DNA from 2 places in the Caballeronia sp. BCC1704 genome. Region 1 is predicted to be linked to the other one. Evidence: riboswitches for the same ligand, from Rfam matches in the RefSeq annotation. Region 1 holds a riboswitch; the other holds the start of a gene.
What was found. A riboswitch is a leader RNA that binds a small molecule or an ion and turns the genes downstream of it on or off. The one in region 1 is predicted to bind thiamine pyrophosphate.

Region 2: it holds a riboswitch for thiamine pyrophosphate, as region 1 does, so the genes downstream of both, HWX53_RS26730 (FAD-dependent oxidoreductase) here and thiC (phosphomethylpyrimidine synthase ThiC) in region 1, are expected to answer to the same signal.

What each region holds. Positions count from the first base shown of each region.
Region 1 is NZ_CADFFT010000001.1:1,374,609-1,382,384, forward strand. Features, by position in the region: gene HWX53_RS06380 (L-lactate permease) at 1-1,438, opposite strand, end outside; gene HWX53_RS06385 (hypothetical protein) at 1,646-1,783, opposite strand; gene HWX53_RS06390 (hypothetical protein) at 2,051-2,584, opposite strand; gene HWX53_RS06395 (glycine zipper 2TM domain-containing protein) at 2,796-3,008, opposite strand; gene thiC (phosphomethylpyrimidine synthase ThiC) at 3,265-5,196, opposite strand; TPP riboswitch at 5,324-5,466, opposite strand; gene HWX53_RS06405 (EamA family transporter) at 5,773-6,708, shown strand; gene HWX53_RS06410 (DUF4397 domain-containing protein) at 7,029-7,776, shown strand, end outside.
Region 2 is NZ_CADFFT010000007.1:70,341-78,116, forward strand. Features, by position in the region: gene HWX53_RS26715 (glutamate synthase-related protein) at 1-323, shown strand, start outside; gene HWX53_RS26720 (glutamate synthase subunit beta) at 402-1,868, shown strand; gene HWX53_RS26725 (ABC transporter ATP-binding protein/permease) at 1,937-3,679, opposite strand; TPP riboswitch at 3,968-4,092, shown strand; gene HWX53_RS26730 (FAD-dependent oxidoreductase) at 4,284-5,414, shown strand; gene thiS (sulfur carrier protein ThiS) at 5,435-5,632, shown strand; gene HWX53_RS26740 (thiazole synthase) at 5,652-6,458, shown strand; gene thiE (thiamine phosphate synthase) at 6,455-7,537, shown strand; gene HWX53_RS26750 (ABC transporter ATP-binding protein) at 7,635-7,776, shown strand, end outside.

The DNA.
Region 1 (7,776 bases):
AGATCATCTTGCCCATCACGCCGCCGGACGAGTTCGTCCCCGCCATCAGCACCGGATTCAGATTGAGCTGGTGCGCCGCCACCACTTGCAGGTTGCCGAAAAGCGCATTGCCCGACGTGTCGCTGCCGGAGAGAAAGACCGCGACCCAGCCGAGAAACGCCGACACGAGCGGAAACAGCGGCCCGACCGACGCCACGCCCAGACCCAGCGTGTAGTTCATGCCCGAGTAGTTCATCAGATACGCGAGACCGACGATGGTCGCCACCGTCAGGATGGCGATGCGCGTCTGCACCCACGTATCGACGATCGCCGCGCCGAATTCACGCGCCGGCAGCTTGACGAGCGCGGCCGTGATGATGGCCGCCACCAGAATGGCCGTGCCCGTGGCGAGCGGCTGGAAGTCCCAGATCGCGCCGTACGGCTGGTTGTACAGCGTGATGTAGACGGCCTTGTCGAGCCCCGGCCACGACACCTTCACATCGCCGATCAGGAAGATCTTCGCGACCGTCCACACGATCACGACGATCGACACCACGATCCACGGCAGCCAGCCTTGCCCGCCCGAGAGCGCGGCGCGCGTGGCGCCCGCGCGATCGACGTTCACCGCGAAGCGTTCGTCGGGCGCGGGTTTCCAGACGCGCAGGAACGCAATCGTCAGAATGAGCGAGACGAGCGACGACAGCACGTCCGTGAGCGCGTAGCTGATGTAGTTCGACGTGACGAACTGCGTCAGCGCGAACGTCCCGCCGGAGACGAGCAGCACGGGCCACACGCGCATCATGTTGCGAAAGCCCGCGTACACGGCGATCACGTAGAAGGGCAGGAAGAACGCGAAAAGCGGCAACTGGCGGCCGACCATTTTCGCGAGCGCGTCCGTCGGCAGGTGCGTGACCGCGCCGAGCACGGTGATCGGCACGCCGAGCGCGCCGAAGGCCACCGGCGCCGTGTTGAAAATGAGCGTGAAAGTGAGCGCTTCGAGCGTCGGAAAGCCGAGCAGGATCAAAAGCGAACTCGTGATCGCGATCGGCGTGCCGAACCCGGAGATGCCTTCGAGCAGCGCGCCGAACGAGAAGCCGATGACCACCAGCACGATGCGCCTGTCGTTCGGCAGGTTATCGACCATCCAGAGCCGAAAGGCTTCGAAGCGCCCGGAGCGTTGCGCGACGTTGTAGAGCAGGATCGCCGCGAACACGATCCACATGACCGGCCACAGCGCGAAGACGGCGCCCGCCGCGACCGAATTCAGCGCGAGGCCAACCGGGAACTTCCAGCCCGCGACGGCGATGATGAGCGCGGCGATCAATCCCGCGAGCGATGCCTGCCACGCCGGGCGGCGCGCCCAGCCGAGCAGCACCAGCACGATGATGATCGGCAGCGCCGCCACGATGAACGACAGCGCCAGTGAATCGGCAATGGGTGTGAGTAGCTGATGGAACATCGAGTCTCCTTTTTTCTCTTGTTGGCGAAGCGGCGGCCGCAGCCGCCATGCGCGCGGAGTTCGATGTTTCAGTCGCGCACGCCGGCGACGTGCGCCGTCTTAAGCGCCGGCGTAACACGCCCACTAAGAATAGGTGACCGATGAGCCGCGTCAAGCGGTGAAAGCCCGCGTACGCGCCGTGGTTCGTCGGATTGGGTCAGCTGCGAATCAGCCTTCCACGGCTGCGGCTGCGGCCGTTGCTGCGCCGCTGTCGCGGTTCGCGGGCGGCGTCTGCCGGAACACCCAGACAGTCAGAAGCGCGATCGACGCAAGCATCCAAAGCAGAAAAAACACGAAGGCCATCATGTCCTGTTCCCCGAGAACGTGAAGTGGGCGACAGCGGCGCCGTCGCATCGCGGTAAATAGGGACGGTGAATAGCCAGAAACGTGCCAATTGTCTGTCCAATTCCGCCAAAGGCTTGTCAGAAAAGGAAAGAGAGAAGGCGCACCGAGCCGGCGACGCGGCGCATCGGGCGCGCGGCGTCGGAAAATGTTTCAGGTTCGTTACTGGGCACCGGACTTACGCCGGTGAACACGCCAATTTCGTAACGAAGATGAACACGCTCGCCCGACTCAGTGGCCGCGACCGCCTCCGTGGCCGAAGCCTCCATGTCCGCCGTAGCCGCCTTGCCACGTCCCGCCGCCGTGCCAGCCGCCACCGCCGTGCCATCCGCCGCCATGCCAGTCGCCGCCGTGGTGCCAGCCGCCGTGGTGCCAGCCGTATCCGTGGCCCCAGCAGCATCCGCCGCCCCAGTAGCCGAAGCCGACCGAGATCGCCGGATAGCCGTAGCCGTAATACGCCGGATACGGGTACGGGTAATACGGATAGCCATAGGACGGATAAGCGCCGTAGTAGCCGGCATAAGGGTAGACGGCGGAGTAGGGCACCTGTTCGGTCGAGTAGACGATGCCGGTCCCCGGCACCGCCGATGCGCCCGAGGCTCCGTTGGCCGGTAGCGCGAATTCACGCTGCGCATAGATGGCGCTGACCGTGGGGTAACCCGCGCCGGGGTAATCGGGATACGGGTAGTAACAGCCGCTAACCAGAAGTCCCACAGCGAGCGCGGCCATGCCGCTCTTTGCGTGGACGATGCGTGCGGACGTCATGATGCTGCTCCTTGAATTGCCTGCGGGACTCTTCGGGTTCAATGGTCTCGATAGAACCGATCCGGTCCGTTAAAGAGGAGCTTAGTCGATCGATGCATGGCGCGTGGCATGCGCCCGGTGAGGAACGATGGCTGGTATCGCTTCCTGTAACAGACTTGAAACACGTGCGGCCCCGACGATGTCGCGCCGCACGCTCGATGCGCTGCGGCCCTTACTTGCCGACCTGATTGCCGATGACCCCGCCGACGGCCGCGCCGCCCAGCGTCGAAAGCGCGCTGCCGCCGATCACGGCCCCGCCCGCTGCGCCGACGCCCGCGCCGATGGCGGTGTCGCGCTGACGCGTGGTCATGTTGTCGCAACCGGTCAATCCGGCGAAAGAAGCGATGAGCAGTGCTGCGGCGCCGATTTGTTTGATGTTTTTCATGTCGACTCTCCAGTGATGATGGAACGAATCGGCTGCGGCGTGACTTCCCGGACAAGACGACGGTCCGGCGCGCATGCCGCGTTTTTTCGCCGGTTCGTTCGATAGGCAGCAGGAAAGATGCCCGAATCGTCTGAATGAGCGTTCAGCCTTGTCGCAGAAGGCTTTGAGCGGAACGCAGCAAGCAAAACGGCCTGTCGCGCTCGCCGCGCGACAGGCCGTTTTTCCGGTGAGGTTTCAGTCCGTCAGAAACGGCGCATCACGTCGGCTGGTAGATTTCCGCGCCCTTCTTCACGAACTCGATCGCCTTCGTCTGCATGCCGTGGGTGAGCGCGTCGGTTTCGCTCACGCCCTGCTTCGCGGCGAAGTCGCGCACGTCCTGCGTGATCTTCATCGAGCAGAAGTGCGGGCCGCACATCGAGCAGAAGTGCGCGACCTTCGCGGAGTCCTTCGGCAGCGTTTCGTCGTGGAATTCGCGCGCCTTGTCCGGGTCGAGGCCGAGGTTGAACTGATCTTCCCAGCGGAATTCGAAGCGCGCCTTCGAGAGCGCGTTGTCCCGCACCTGCGCGCCGGGATGGCCCTTCGCCAGATCCGCCGCGTGCGCCGCGAGCTTGTACGTGATGATGCCTTCCTTCACGTCGTCCTTGTTCGGCAAGCCGAGGTGCTCCTTCGGCGTGACGTAGCAGAGCATCGCGGTGCCGAACCAGCCGATCATCGCGGCGCCGATGCCCGAGGTGATGTGGTCGTAGCCCGGCGCGATGTCGGTGGTGAGCGGCCCGAGCGTGTAGAAGGGCGCCTCGTCGCACCATTGCAGCTGCAGGTCCATGTTCTCCTTGATGAGCTGCATCGGCACGTGGCCCGGACCTTCGATCATCACCTGCACGTCGTGCTTCCACGCGATTTGCGTGAGTTCGCCGAGCGTCTTCAGCTCGCCCAACTGCGCTTCGTCGTTCGCGTCGTAGATGGAGCCGGGGCGCAGGCCGTCGCCGAGCGAGAACGAGACATCGTATTGCTTCATGATTTCGCAGATGTCTTCGAAGTGCTCGTAGATGAAGCTCTCCTTGTGATGCGCGAGGCACCACTTCGCCATGATCGAGCCGCCGCGCGACACGATGCCCGTCATGCGATTCGCCGTCAGCGGCACGTATTGCAGCCGCACGCCCGCGTGGATCGTGAAGTAATCGACGCCTTGCTCGGCTTGCTCGATGAGCGTGTCGCGGAAAATTTCCCACGTCAGGTCTTCGGCCTTGCCGTTGACCTTTTCGAGCGCCTGATAGATGGGCACCGTGCCGATCGGCACCGGCGAATTGCGGATGATCCACTCGCGCGTCTCGTGAATGTGCTTGCCGGTGGACAGGTCCATCACCGTGTCGCCGCCCCAGCGGATCGCCCACGTCATCTTGTCGACTTCCTCGCCGATGGACGACGTGACCGCCGAATTGCCGATGTTCGCGTTGATCTTCACGAGGAAGTTGCGGCCGATGATCATCGGCTCGCTTTCCGGGTGATTGATGTTCGCGGGAATGATCGCGCGGCCGCGCGCCACTTCTTCGCGCACGAACTCAGGCGTGATTTCCTTGAGCGCGTCCTTGCCGAACGCCGCCGCGCCGAACGCCTGTCCGGGATGCTGGCGGCCCATCATCTGCGCGAGCTTTTCGCCGTTCGGGCCGCTCTTGCGCAGGCTTTCGAGATACTCGGCGCGACGCTGGTTTTCGCGGATGGCGATGTATTCCATCTCCGGCGTGACGATGCCCGCGCGCGCGTAGTGCATCTGCGTGACGTTCTTGCCGGCGATGGCGCGGCGCGGCTTGCGATGCAGGCCGGGAAAGCGCAGTTCGGCCGTTTTCGGATCGGCGGCGCGCTCGCGGCCGAATTCGCTCGACAGGCCCGCCAGTTCTTCCGTGTCGCCGCGCTTCTCGATCCAGCCGGCGCGCAGCGCGGGCAATCCCGAGCGAATGTCGATTTTCGCGTCCGGATCGGTGTACGGGCCGGACGTGTCGTACACGTACACCGGCGGATTCTTCTCGCCGCCGAAGCCGTCCGGCGTGTCCGACTGCGTGATCTCGCGCATCGGCACGCGAATGTCGGGCGTCGAGCCGGTCACGTAGACCTTGCGCGAATTCGGCAGCGGGGCGATGGCGGCGGCGTCGACGACGGCGTTTTCCGACAGAAACTTGGGATTGGCATTCATGTGCTGTCTCTCCTGTGGGACGTGTTGACATGCGAGCGTTGCCGCGCTCGGCTGACTCAGGAGCTAAACAGGGAGGAACGAGACGGAAAGGTACGGGTTCGGAAGAAGTAGTCTGATGCGGCGCGACTGTCGAAACCCGAACGCTTCCCTGCGCTGGCATTATCCAGATCAGGTTCAAAGGGTATTTCTCACCCGCGCCGCGCGAGGCGACTGCGCTCGATGAAACCGGCCGCAATCGCGATGCGCAACGCAGGACCCCCGCGTTAGCAGCCGCCACCATACACCGCAGCGTGGCGTGTTGGCAACCATCCGAAAATTCGTCCGGCGATTCGTCGATCGCGCGGGGCGCTTACTGCATAATGTCGCTCGCCCCGGCCTGCGTGTTTTCCCTGACCGCCCGGCAGCCGCAATCGACGCCCCGCGTCTTGTGCTGTTTCTCCTCTGCGTCCGCGTTCGCATTCCAACTGTTTCGCCATGTCGTCCTGTCTCGTTTGTCGCGCCGGAGCTTTCGCCCGTTCAATTGCCGTCTGTCGGATCGAAGACACGGCTCGGTCTTGCACGCTGGCCGGATAACGCATGTCCAAGCCGCCGCGCCTGCCGTTTTCGTTGCCCGATTGTTTTCCGTTTCGCGCGCCGCGTTCGCACAAGGGACAAGTCGCGCTCGCGCTGGCCGTCGTCTATCTCGTGTGGGGATCGACATATCTCGCCGTGCATCTGTCGCTCGCGTCGTTTCCGCCGCTTTTGCTTTCCGGCTTGCGCAATCTGTTCGCGGGCATCGGGCTCTTCGTGTTCGCGGCGCGCCGCAAGCCGGTCTGGCCGACGTTGGCCGAAGCGCGTAATGCCGCGCTCGTCGGCACGCTGCTCGTCGGCTTGTCCAGCGGGATGCTCGCCTACGGCATGCGGACCGTCGAGACCGGGACGGCCGCCGTGATGGTCGCCACCGTGCCGCTTTTCGCGACGATCATCGCCGCGCTCACGGGCCGGCGCATCGCGAAGGGCGAGTGGGTGGCGGTCGGGCTCGGGCTCGTCGGCATCGTGTTGCTGAACCACGGCGATTCGTCCTCCGGCTCGACCGCGGGCAGCATCGCGATTCTCTGCGGCGCGATCTTCTGGGCGGGCGGGGCGCACCTCGCGAGCCGCGTCAAGCTGCCGTCGGACCTCTTCATGTCGACGGCGCTGCAGATCGGCCTCGGCGGTTCAATCTCGACGACGGTCGCGTTGCTCTCGGGCGAGCGGCTCTCGGGCATCGGCTTCGTGCCGGGGCTGTCGTTTCTGTATCTGATGCTCGTCGGGACGATGGCCGCGTATGTCGCCTACGGCTTTTTGATCCGGCATACGAGCCCGATCATCGCGAGCAGCTGCATGTACGTGAACCCGGTGGTCGCGGTGTTGCTCGGCGCGCTGTTGCTCGGCGAGGCGATCACGCGCTGGACCGTCATTGCGACGGTCGTCATTCTGCTGAGCGTCGGGCTTTCTTTCTGGTTCGATTATCGACGGCGCGGGTTGGTGTGAGTGCCTTTCGTTCGCTTCGCTTGTAAGAAACACGCCCGCGCAGCGCTCGAAGCCGCGCACACGCCGCTGCGCTCTCGCGCCCCGAACGAATCCTCTAACGAATGCCGCAGCCTTGCGCAATAAGGCTTGCAGGCGGAGTCGCGCCGCTCGCGCACCGCAAAAGGGCACGGGTGTTGCTCTTTATGCGCCACCCGCGAGGCGCGTCATTCCGATGAAACCAAGACGCGTTCTTTGCGGCGAGGACGCGGCGTTGCGGGCCATCCGCCCGCCGTCCGCAGCCTTCACGACACCATCAACGATCACAAAAAGGAAGGTGGCACATGAAGCTCATCCGCACCGTCACGGCGCTCGCTGCCGTCGCTTCGCTCCTGTCCGCATGCGGCGGAAGTTCGGACGACGTCGGCAAGGAACTCGGCCTCACGCAAGCGCAGGTTCATTTCGTCCACGCGATTCCGAGCGGCCCGAACGTCGATTTCTACGATAACGGCAAGGTGCTGCAACCGAACATCGGCTACAAGGCGGTGACCAACTTCGCGAACATCGGCACGGGCCAGCACAACTTCGGCTACGCGGCCGTGAACACGACGACCCAGCTCGCGTCCAATTCGAGCATCAGCAACGCGGCGAAAGGCCACGAATACACGGTCATCGCGCTGCCGGACGCGGGCTTCCTGCCGTCGATCGCCGTGATCGACGATCCGTTCGACAAAGGTCTCCTGTCGACGAGCGCGCGCGTGCGCGGCTTCAACGCATCGGCGAACGCGCAGAATCTCGATCTGTATCTGGTCGCGCCGGGGACGAACATCGCGACGGTCAACGCGACGATGCCGAGCATCGCCTTCAAGAGCGCGGTTCCGGCGAGCACGCAGGACTCGATCTATGTTTCGGGCGGCACGTATCAGTTGATCGCGACGCTGCCGGGTTCGAAGACGCCGGTGTACAAGTCGGCTTCGTTCAATCTCGGCAATAACGCGGACTGGCTCGTGACGACGCTGCCTTCGGGCAACGCGCTGTCGCAGGTCGTGCCGTACAAGATTCGGGTGCTGGTGGCGCAGGGCGGCAACACCC
Region 2 (7,776 bases), on a different contig from region 1:
GCATCGCGTTCGTGTACGACGCCGACGGCACGTTCGCCGCCAAGTGCAACAAGTCGATGGTCGCGCTCGATCCGGTGCTGCAACAAGCCGAACAGGAACGCACGGTGGACAAGGCACTGTGGCACGCGGGCCAGACCGACGAAGCGTTGCTCAAGGGTCTCGTCGAGCGCCACTTCCAGTTCACCGGCTCGCCGCGTGCCAAGGCGCTGCTCGAAAACTGGGATGCGTCGCGTCGTCAGTTCGTGAAGGTGTTCCCGACCGAATACAAGCGCGCGCTCGGCGAAATCGGCGCGAGAAAGGCGAAGGAAGCACTGGCGGCTTAAGCCCGAAACACAACAAGTCAGGGCTCTCCGATGAAAAGGCATCGGAGAGCGCGATCCTCACTCAATACAGAGAAAGATATGGGCAAGGCAACCGGTTTTCTCGAATTCGAACGCCGCCACGAGGCGTACGAAGCACCGCTGACCCGCGTCAAGCACTACAAGGAATTCGTCGCTGCGCTGACCGACGACGACGCCAAGGTTCAAGGCGCGCGCTGCATGGATTGCGGCATTCCGTTCTGCAACAACGGCTGTCCGGTCAACAACATCATTCCGGACTTCAACGATCTCGTGTTCCGCCAGGACTGGAAGAGCGCGATCGAAGTGCTGCATTCGACCAACAACTTCCCGGAGTTCACGGGCCGCATCTGCCCGGCGCCGTGCGAGGCGGCGTGCACGCTCGGCATCAACGAAGATCCGGTCGGCATCAAGTCGATCGAGCGCAAGATCATCGACAAGGCGTGGGAAGAAGGCTGGGTCGCGCCGCAGCCGCCGAAGCACAAGACGGGCAAGAAAGTCGCTGTCGTGGGTTCGGGTCCGGCGGGGCTCGCGGTCGCGCAGCAACTGGCGCGCGCGGGACATGACGTGGTCGTGTTCGAAAAGAACGATCGCATCGGTGGACTGCTGCGCTATGGCATCCCCGACTTCAAGCTGGAGAAGTGGCTGATCGACCGCCGCATGCGCCAGATGGAAGCGGAAGGCGTGTCGTTCCGCACGAACGTGTTCGTCGGCCGCGATGCGATTCCGTCGCACATCGGCAATACGGCGAAGGAAAGCATCACGCCGGAAGAACTGAAAGAGCAGTTCGACGCGGTAGTGGTCGCGGGCGGCTCGGAAACGCCGCGCGATTTGCCGGTGCCGGGGCGCGAGCTGGAAGGCATCCACTTCGCGATGGAATTCCTGCCGCAGCAGAACAAGGTCAACGCGGGCGACAAGGTCGCGGATCAACTCGTCGCGAAGGGCAAGCATGTCGTCGTGATCGGCGGCGGCGATACGGGCTCCGACTGCGTAGGCACGTCGAACCGTCATGGCGCGAAGAGCGTCACGCAATTCGAACTGCTCGCGCAGCCGCCCGAAGAAGAGAACAAGCCGCTCGTGTGGCCGTACTGGCCGATCAAGCTGCGCACGTCGTCGTCGCATGAGGAAGGTTGCGAGCGCGACTGGTCGGTTGCGACCAAGCGGTTCGAAGGCAAGAACGGCAAGGTGGAGAAGCTGATCGCGGCGCGCGTCGAGTGGAAGAACGGCAAGATGCAGGAAGTGCCGAATTCCGAATTCGAGATGAAGGCGGATCTCGTTCTGCTCGCGATGGGTTTCACGCAGCCGCTCTCGCCGGTGCTGGAAGCGTTCGGCGTCGACAAGGACGCGCGCGGCAACGTGCGGGCAACGACTGAAGGCGAGAAGGCGTACTACACGTCGGTGGACAAGGTGTTCACGGCGGGTGATATGCGGCGCGGGCAGTCGCTCGTCGTCTGGGCGATTCGCGAAGGACGTCAGTGCGCGCGGTCGGTGGATGCGTATTTGATGGGGTCGAGTGAGTTGCCGCGGTAATCGTTCGACGCATCGTGAAGCAAGAAGGCCACGCGTTCCGTGGCCTTTTTGCTATCTACGCGCAGAAATCAAGCCTCCACCATCGCCCTTTCGATCTCGATCTTATAGTCATGAAACATCGCGACCGACTCCCGATGCGCGACGCTTAAGATCGCCGCTTTCGGCAGCCGCTCGACCAGCGTGTTGTAGATGTGCAGCTCGTTTTCGGCATCGAGCGCGCTCGTCGCTTCGTCGAGGAACACGAAGTCCGGCTTGTGCAGCAGCACGCGCGCCGCAGCCAGCCGCTGCTGCTCGCCCGGCGACAAGCTGCGCGCCCAGTGCGCGCTTTCGTCGAGCCGGTCCGCGTACGCTTCGAGATTGCAGGAGCGCAAGGCTTCGCGCAGTGCGTCGTCGCCGAACGTCTCGCCCGGCGACGGATACGACAGCGCCGCGCGCAACGTCCCGATCGGCAGATAACTCTGCTGCGGCACGAACATGAGCTTCGCATCGACGGGCGCGTCGATGGTGCCGTCGCCGAACGGCCACAGGCCCGCGAGCGCGCGCATCAACGTGCTCTTGCCAGAACCCGACGGCCCGACGACGAGCCAGCGCGACCCCGGCTCAACGGAGACATCCGCCACGCGCGAAAGCGGCGTGCCATTCGGAAGCGCGAGCATGAGACCGTTGGTCGTCAGCGACGGCGTGCTCGTGTAATGCAAATTGATGCCGCCGCGCTCCGTCGCAGGCGACGTTTCCTCGCGAATATGCGTCGAGCGCATCACGCGCTTGAATTCGCGCAGACGGTTGACGGTGGCGCGCCATTCGACCAGCGTCGAATAACTGTTGATGAACCACGAGAACGAATCGCTGACCGTGCCGAACGCCGATGAAATCTGCATCAGCACGCCGAACGAAAACGCGCCCGCGAAGTAGCGGGGCGCGGCGACCATGATCGGAAAGATGATCGCGATTTGCCCGTAGAAGGACAGCACGAAGGTCATGCGCTTCGTGTACTTCATGATGAGCCACCAGTTGTCGCGAATGCGCTGGAAGATGCTCTTCGCGTTGGCGGTTTCGGTGGCGATGCCGTCGTAGAACGCAATCTGCTCGGCGTTTTCGCGCACGCGAATCAGGCCGAAGCGAAAGTCCGCCTCGACTTTCTGCTGCTGATAGTTGATCGACACGAGCGGATGCCCGACCTTCTGGATGATGAGCGAGCCGAGAATCGCGTAGAGCGCGGCGGCCCACACCATGTAGCCCGGAACGACGAGCGGCTTGCCGAAGAGCGTGAGCGTCAGAGCGCCCGCGAGCGTCCACAAAATGGTGATGAAGGTGACGAGCGTGACGAGCGTCGACAGCAGGTCGAGCGACAGCGTAAGCGTGGTGGTCGCGAAGGATTGCAGGTCGTCGCTGATACGCTGGTCGGGGTTGTCGGCGAGGCGGTCGCGCTCGATGCGGTAGAACGCCTTGTCGCCGAACCATTGTTCGAGATACCGGTTCGTGAGCCATTGCCGCCAGCGGAACGCGAGCATCTGCCGGAGATAGCGCCCGTAGACCGCAAGCAGAATGTACGCGAACGCGAGCCCCGTGAAGATCAGCAGCAAATGCGGAAAGTCGCGCACGTTCTTGTTTTGGAGCGCGTTATAAAAGTCTGCGTTCCAGCTGTTGAGCCGCACGTTGATCCAGACGACCGTCATATTGATCGCGATGATCGCGACCAGAAGCCCCCACGCGATGCCGCGCTCTTCCGAGACCCAGTAAGGTTTGATGAGGCTCCACGCCGATACGTCATCCGCCTTCTGCTGCGTGCTTTCGAGATTCGTGTTGACCATGACCTTGTGTTCGGGTGCGCCGGATCGCCGGCGGGTTGAGACGTGTCGCTTGCCGTGCGGCGCGCGGCATCGACGTGCGCGCAGCCAGTCCCGGGTTCGCAGATTGTTGTGATGCTGCCTTAACTGTCGCTTAAACCGGCCCGTTCGTCCGACGAACGGTGTTCGGGGCATTGTGCCAGAGTGCCGCCGCCCGCGACCGGAGCGGTACGACGCGGCACAATGGAAGCGTATGGCCGCAGCGGACAATCCCGGTTTGCAGCGGCTTTGCCTTTTATGCTCTAATGATCTGCGACGAAACAGGGGTGCTTCGCGCGCAATGTCACTGGAAACGGTGGCCGGCGCGGCGAGGCTGAGAGAGACCCTTTGCACCCGATCCGGGTAATACCGGCGAGGGAAGTTTCCGGAGAACGCGCGTTCGCCGCGCCATTCCTCCAGTCTCTTCCAGTCTTCCTTTTCCGCCCGGTGCGTCTGACGGCCGCCGTGCAGGTCTCTCCTCCGCTGATTCGTCACGTTAGTCAATCGGTATGCCGCTTCCTGCGGCGACGCTCGCTTTTGTCGAGCCGACGCACGGGACCGGATGAGGAGACATCGGATTGTGAACAGCTTGGAACAGGGCGACGCGCGCCGGCCGGATTTCGCGGTGATCGGCGGCGGGCTCGTCGGGCGGCTCGTCGCGTGGCAGCTCGCGGGTGAAGGGCACGGCGTCGCGCTCTACGAGCGTGGTGACGAAGCCGGGTCGCAGTCGGCCGCGTGGGTCGCCGCGGCCATGCTCGCGCCGCTTGCGGAAGCAACGAGCGCGGAGCCGCTCGTCGTCGAGCTCGGCGCGGCGTCGCTCGCGCGCTGGCCGGATGTGCTCGCGGCATTGCCTGAGCCGGTCTACTTTCAGCGCAACGGGACGCTCGTCGTGTGGCACGGCGCGGATCGCGCGGAAGCGCCGCTTTTCGAGCGCCGGCTGCGCGCGAACGCTCCGGCCGCGCTACTCGACGGCGGTTTCGTCAAGCTCGCGGGCGCGCAGGTCGCCGAGGCGGAACCGGCGCTCGGGACGCGCTTCGCGCAGGGCTGGCTGCTGCCGCACGAAGGCCAGCTCGACAACCGGCAGGCGCTGAAAGCGCTCGCGGCGGGGCTGGCGGCGCGCGGCGTGCGCACGCACTGGAACACGCCGGTCGATGCCATGCCTGATGCGCGCTGGATCATCGATTGCCGCGGTCTCGGCGCAAAGCCTGCGTGGCCCGCGCTGCGCGGCATTCGCGGAGAAGTGGCGCGCGTGCATGCGCCGGGCATCGGGCTCACGCGGCCGGTGCGCTTGCTGCATCCGCGCTATCCGCTTTACATCGCGCCCAAGCAGAACGACGTCTACGTGATCGGCGCGACGGAAGTCGAGGGCGAGGACATGTCGCCCGTCAGCGTGCGCTCGGCGCTCGAATTGCTGAGCGCGGCGTTCGCCGTGCATCCGGGATTCGGCGAAGCGCGCATTCTCGAACTCAATTCGCAATGCCGGCCGACGCTGCCGGATCATCGTCCGGCCATTGTCTGGGACGGCGCGCAGACGCTGCGCGTAAACGGGCTGTATCGGCACGGCTTCATGATCGCGCCGGAAGTGGCCGATGCCGCCTGCGCGCTCGCCGATGCGCTCATCGGAGGAACGGTGCGCGACGCCGCTTCGTTCGCGCAGTTCCGCGGCGCTGCCAGATGGCGCGAGCTGCTGCACGGCGCATTTGCGGCCGTAGCCGCGTGACACGATTCAGAGACAGGACCATGAACATCCACATCAATCAGCGCGAGTTCACGTTGCCCGATGCCGCGACCGTCACTGACGCGCTCGCCGCGTTCGGCGCGAAGCCGCCGTTCGCGGTCGCGCTCAACGGCCAGTTCGTCGCGCGCGGCGAGCATGGCACGAAGACGCTCGCGCCGGGCGACAAGCTCGACGTCGTTTCGCCCGTCGCGGGCGGCTGAACACACGAAGGATTTCATCATGACCACACAGACCGCCGACGTGCTCACGCTTTACGGCGAGGCGTTTCCGAGCCGCGTGCTGCTCGGCACGTCGCGCTATCCGTCGCTGCAATCGCTATCCGATTCCATCGATGCCGCGCGTCCCGGCATGGTGACGGTCGCGCTGCGCCGTCAGTCCGAGACGGGCGAAGCCGGCTTCTTCGACGTGCTCAAGCGGCACGGCGTCGCGCTGTTGCCGAACACGGCGGGCTGCCAGAGCGTCGACGAAGTGCTGACGACCGCCTACATGGCGCGGGAAGTGTTCGACACGCCGTGGATCAAGCTCGAACTGATCGGCGACGACTACACGCTCCAGCCCGACCCGATCGGCCTGGTCGAAGCGGCGGCGAAGCTCGTGCGCGACGGCTTCAAGGTGCTGCCGTACTGCACGGAAGATCTCGTGATCGGCCGGCGCCTGCTCGATGCCGGCTGCGAAGCGCTGATGCCGTGGGGCGCGCCCATCGGCACGGGCAAGGGCGTCACCAATCCCTACGGGCTGCGCACGCTGCGCGAGCGGCTGCCGGACGTGCCGCTGATCGTCGACGCGGGTCTCGGCGTGCCGTCGCACGCGTGTCAGGTGATGGAGTGGGGCTTCGACGGCGTGCTGCTCAACACGGCGGTTTCGCAGGCCACGTTTCCGCCGCAGATGGCGCGTGCGTTCGCGCTGGGCGTCGAAGCGGGCCGCAGCGCGTTTCTCGCCGGTCCGATGGCCGAGCGCGACAGCGCGCAGGCGAGCACGCCGGTCGTCGGCATGCCGTTCTGGCATCAGGACGGAGGTGCGGCATGAGCCTGCTCCGTCGCGAAGTGTTCTGGCCGCCGGCGGACGAACTCGTGGAAGTCGCGGAGCGCATCCGCGCGCGGCTCGGCGACTGGCCCGCCGCGTCGACGCGCTGGCGCATCTGCCTGACCGCGCCCGAATCGGCCGGCGCGCAGGACGTGATCGTGCTCACGGAACCGCGTGAATCCGATCCCGGCGCGCTTGCCGGCGACGCCGCCGTGCTCGAAGCGCACGGCTCGCGCGTGACGCTGACGCGCAAGGGCGCGCGTTTCGTGCTCGACGGCGAGCGGTCCGACGACTGGCTCGCCGCGCTCGCCGCGTTTCTCGACTGCAACTTCGAGCCGCACGATGCGCTTGTTCTGGCGCTGGCCTGGCGCACCGGCGACGAGTCGAAAGACGACGCCTGGCCTGTGGATTTCACGACGTTCCCGCGCGTCGGCGACTTGCCGCCCGCGCCGGAGCCTGCATTCCCCGCGTGCCCCGACGCGCTCGGCTTGTATCCCGTTCTGCCGAGCGCCGAATGGGTCGAGCGCGTGCTCGATCTGGGTGTCGCCACGGCGCAACTGCGCCGCAAAAGCGCGGACGCCGACGATCTTCGACGCGAGATCGAGCGGTCCGTGGCGGCGGGGCGTCGTCATCAGACGCGGCTCTTCATCAACGATCACTGGCGCGAGGCGATAACGGCGGGCGCTTACGGCGTGCATCTCGGCCAAGAAGACGTCGAGACCGCCGATCTGAGCGCGATTGCGCGCGCCGGCCTGCGCCTCGGCCTCTCGACGCACGGCTACTACGAGATGCTGCGCGCGCTCCATTTCCGGCCGAGCTATCTCGCGCTCGGCGCCGTCTTCCCGACGACGACCAAGGTCATGCCGACCAAGCCGCAAGGTCTCGCACGCTTGCGCCGCTATGTGCAGTTGTTAAGCGGCCGGGTGCCGCTCGTCGCGATCGGCGGAATCGACGGCAAAGTGATCGGCGACGTGCTCGCGACGGGCGTCGGCAGCGCGGCGGTCGTGCGCGCGGTGACCGAAGCGCCGGATACTGCTCAGGCGGTCACATCGCTGCAACAAAACTTTGCAGGTCAATGCTGACAGTTCCGAAAAAATTAGGCACCGCGCACTAGGCAAAGCACCGATTGCACGCAGGCCCTATAATGCGGCGTTTTGCGTCAACGGAATTTCTTACCCAGTGCCAGCCTCTTCTGAGACTCTGCTCGAGCTACGCGACGTCGACTTCGGTTACGGCGACCGGCTTGTCCTGTCGAACCTGAACATGCGCTTCACGCGCGGTCAGGTCGTCGCGGTCATGGGCGGCTCGGGCTGCGGCAAGA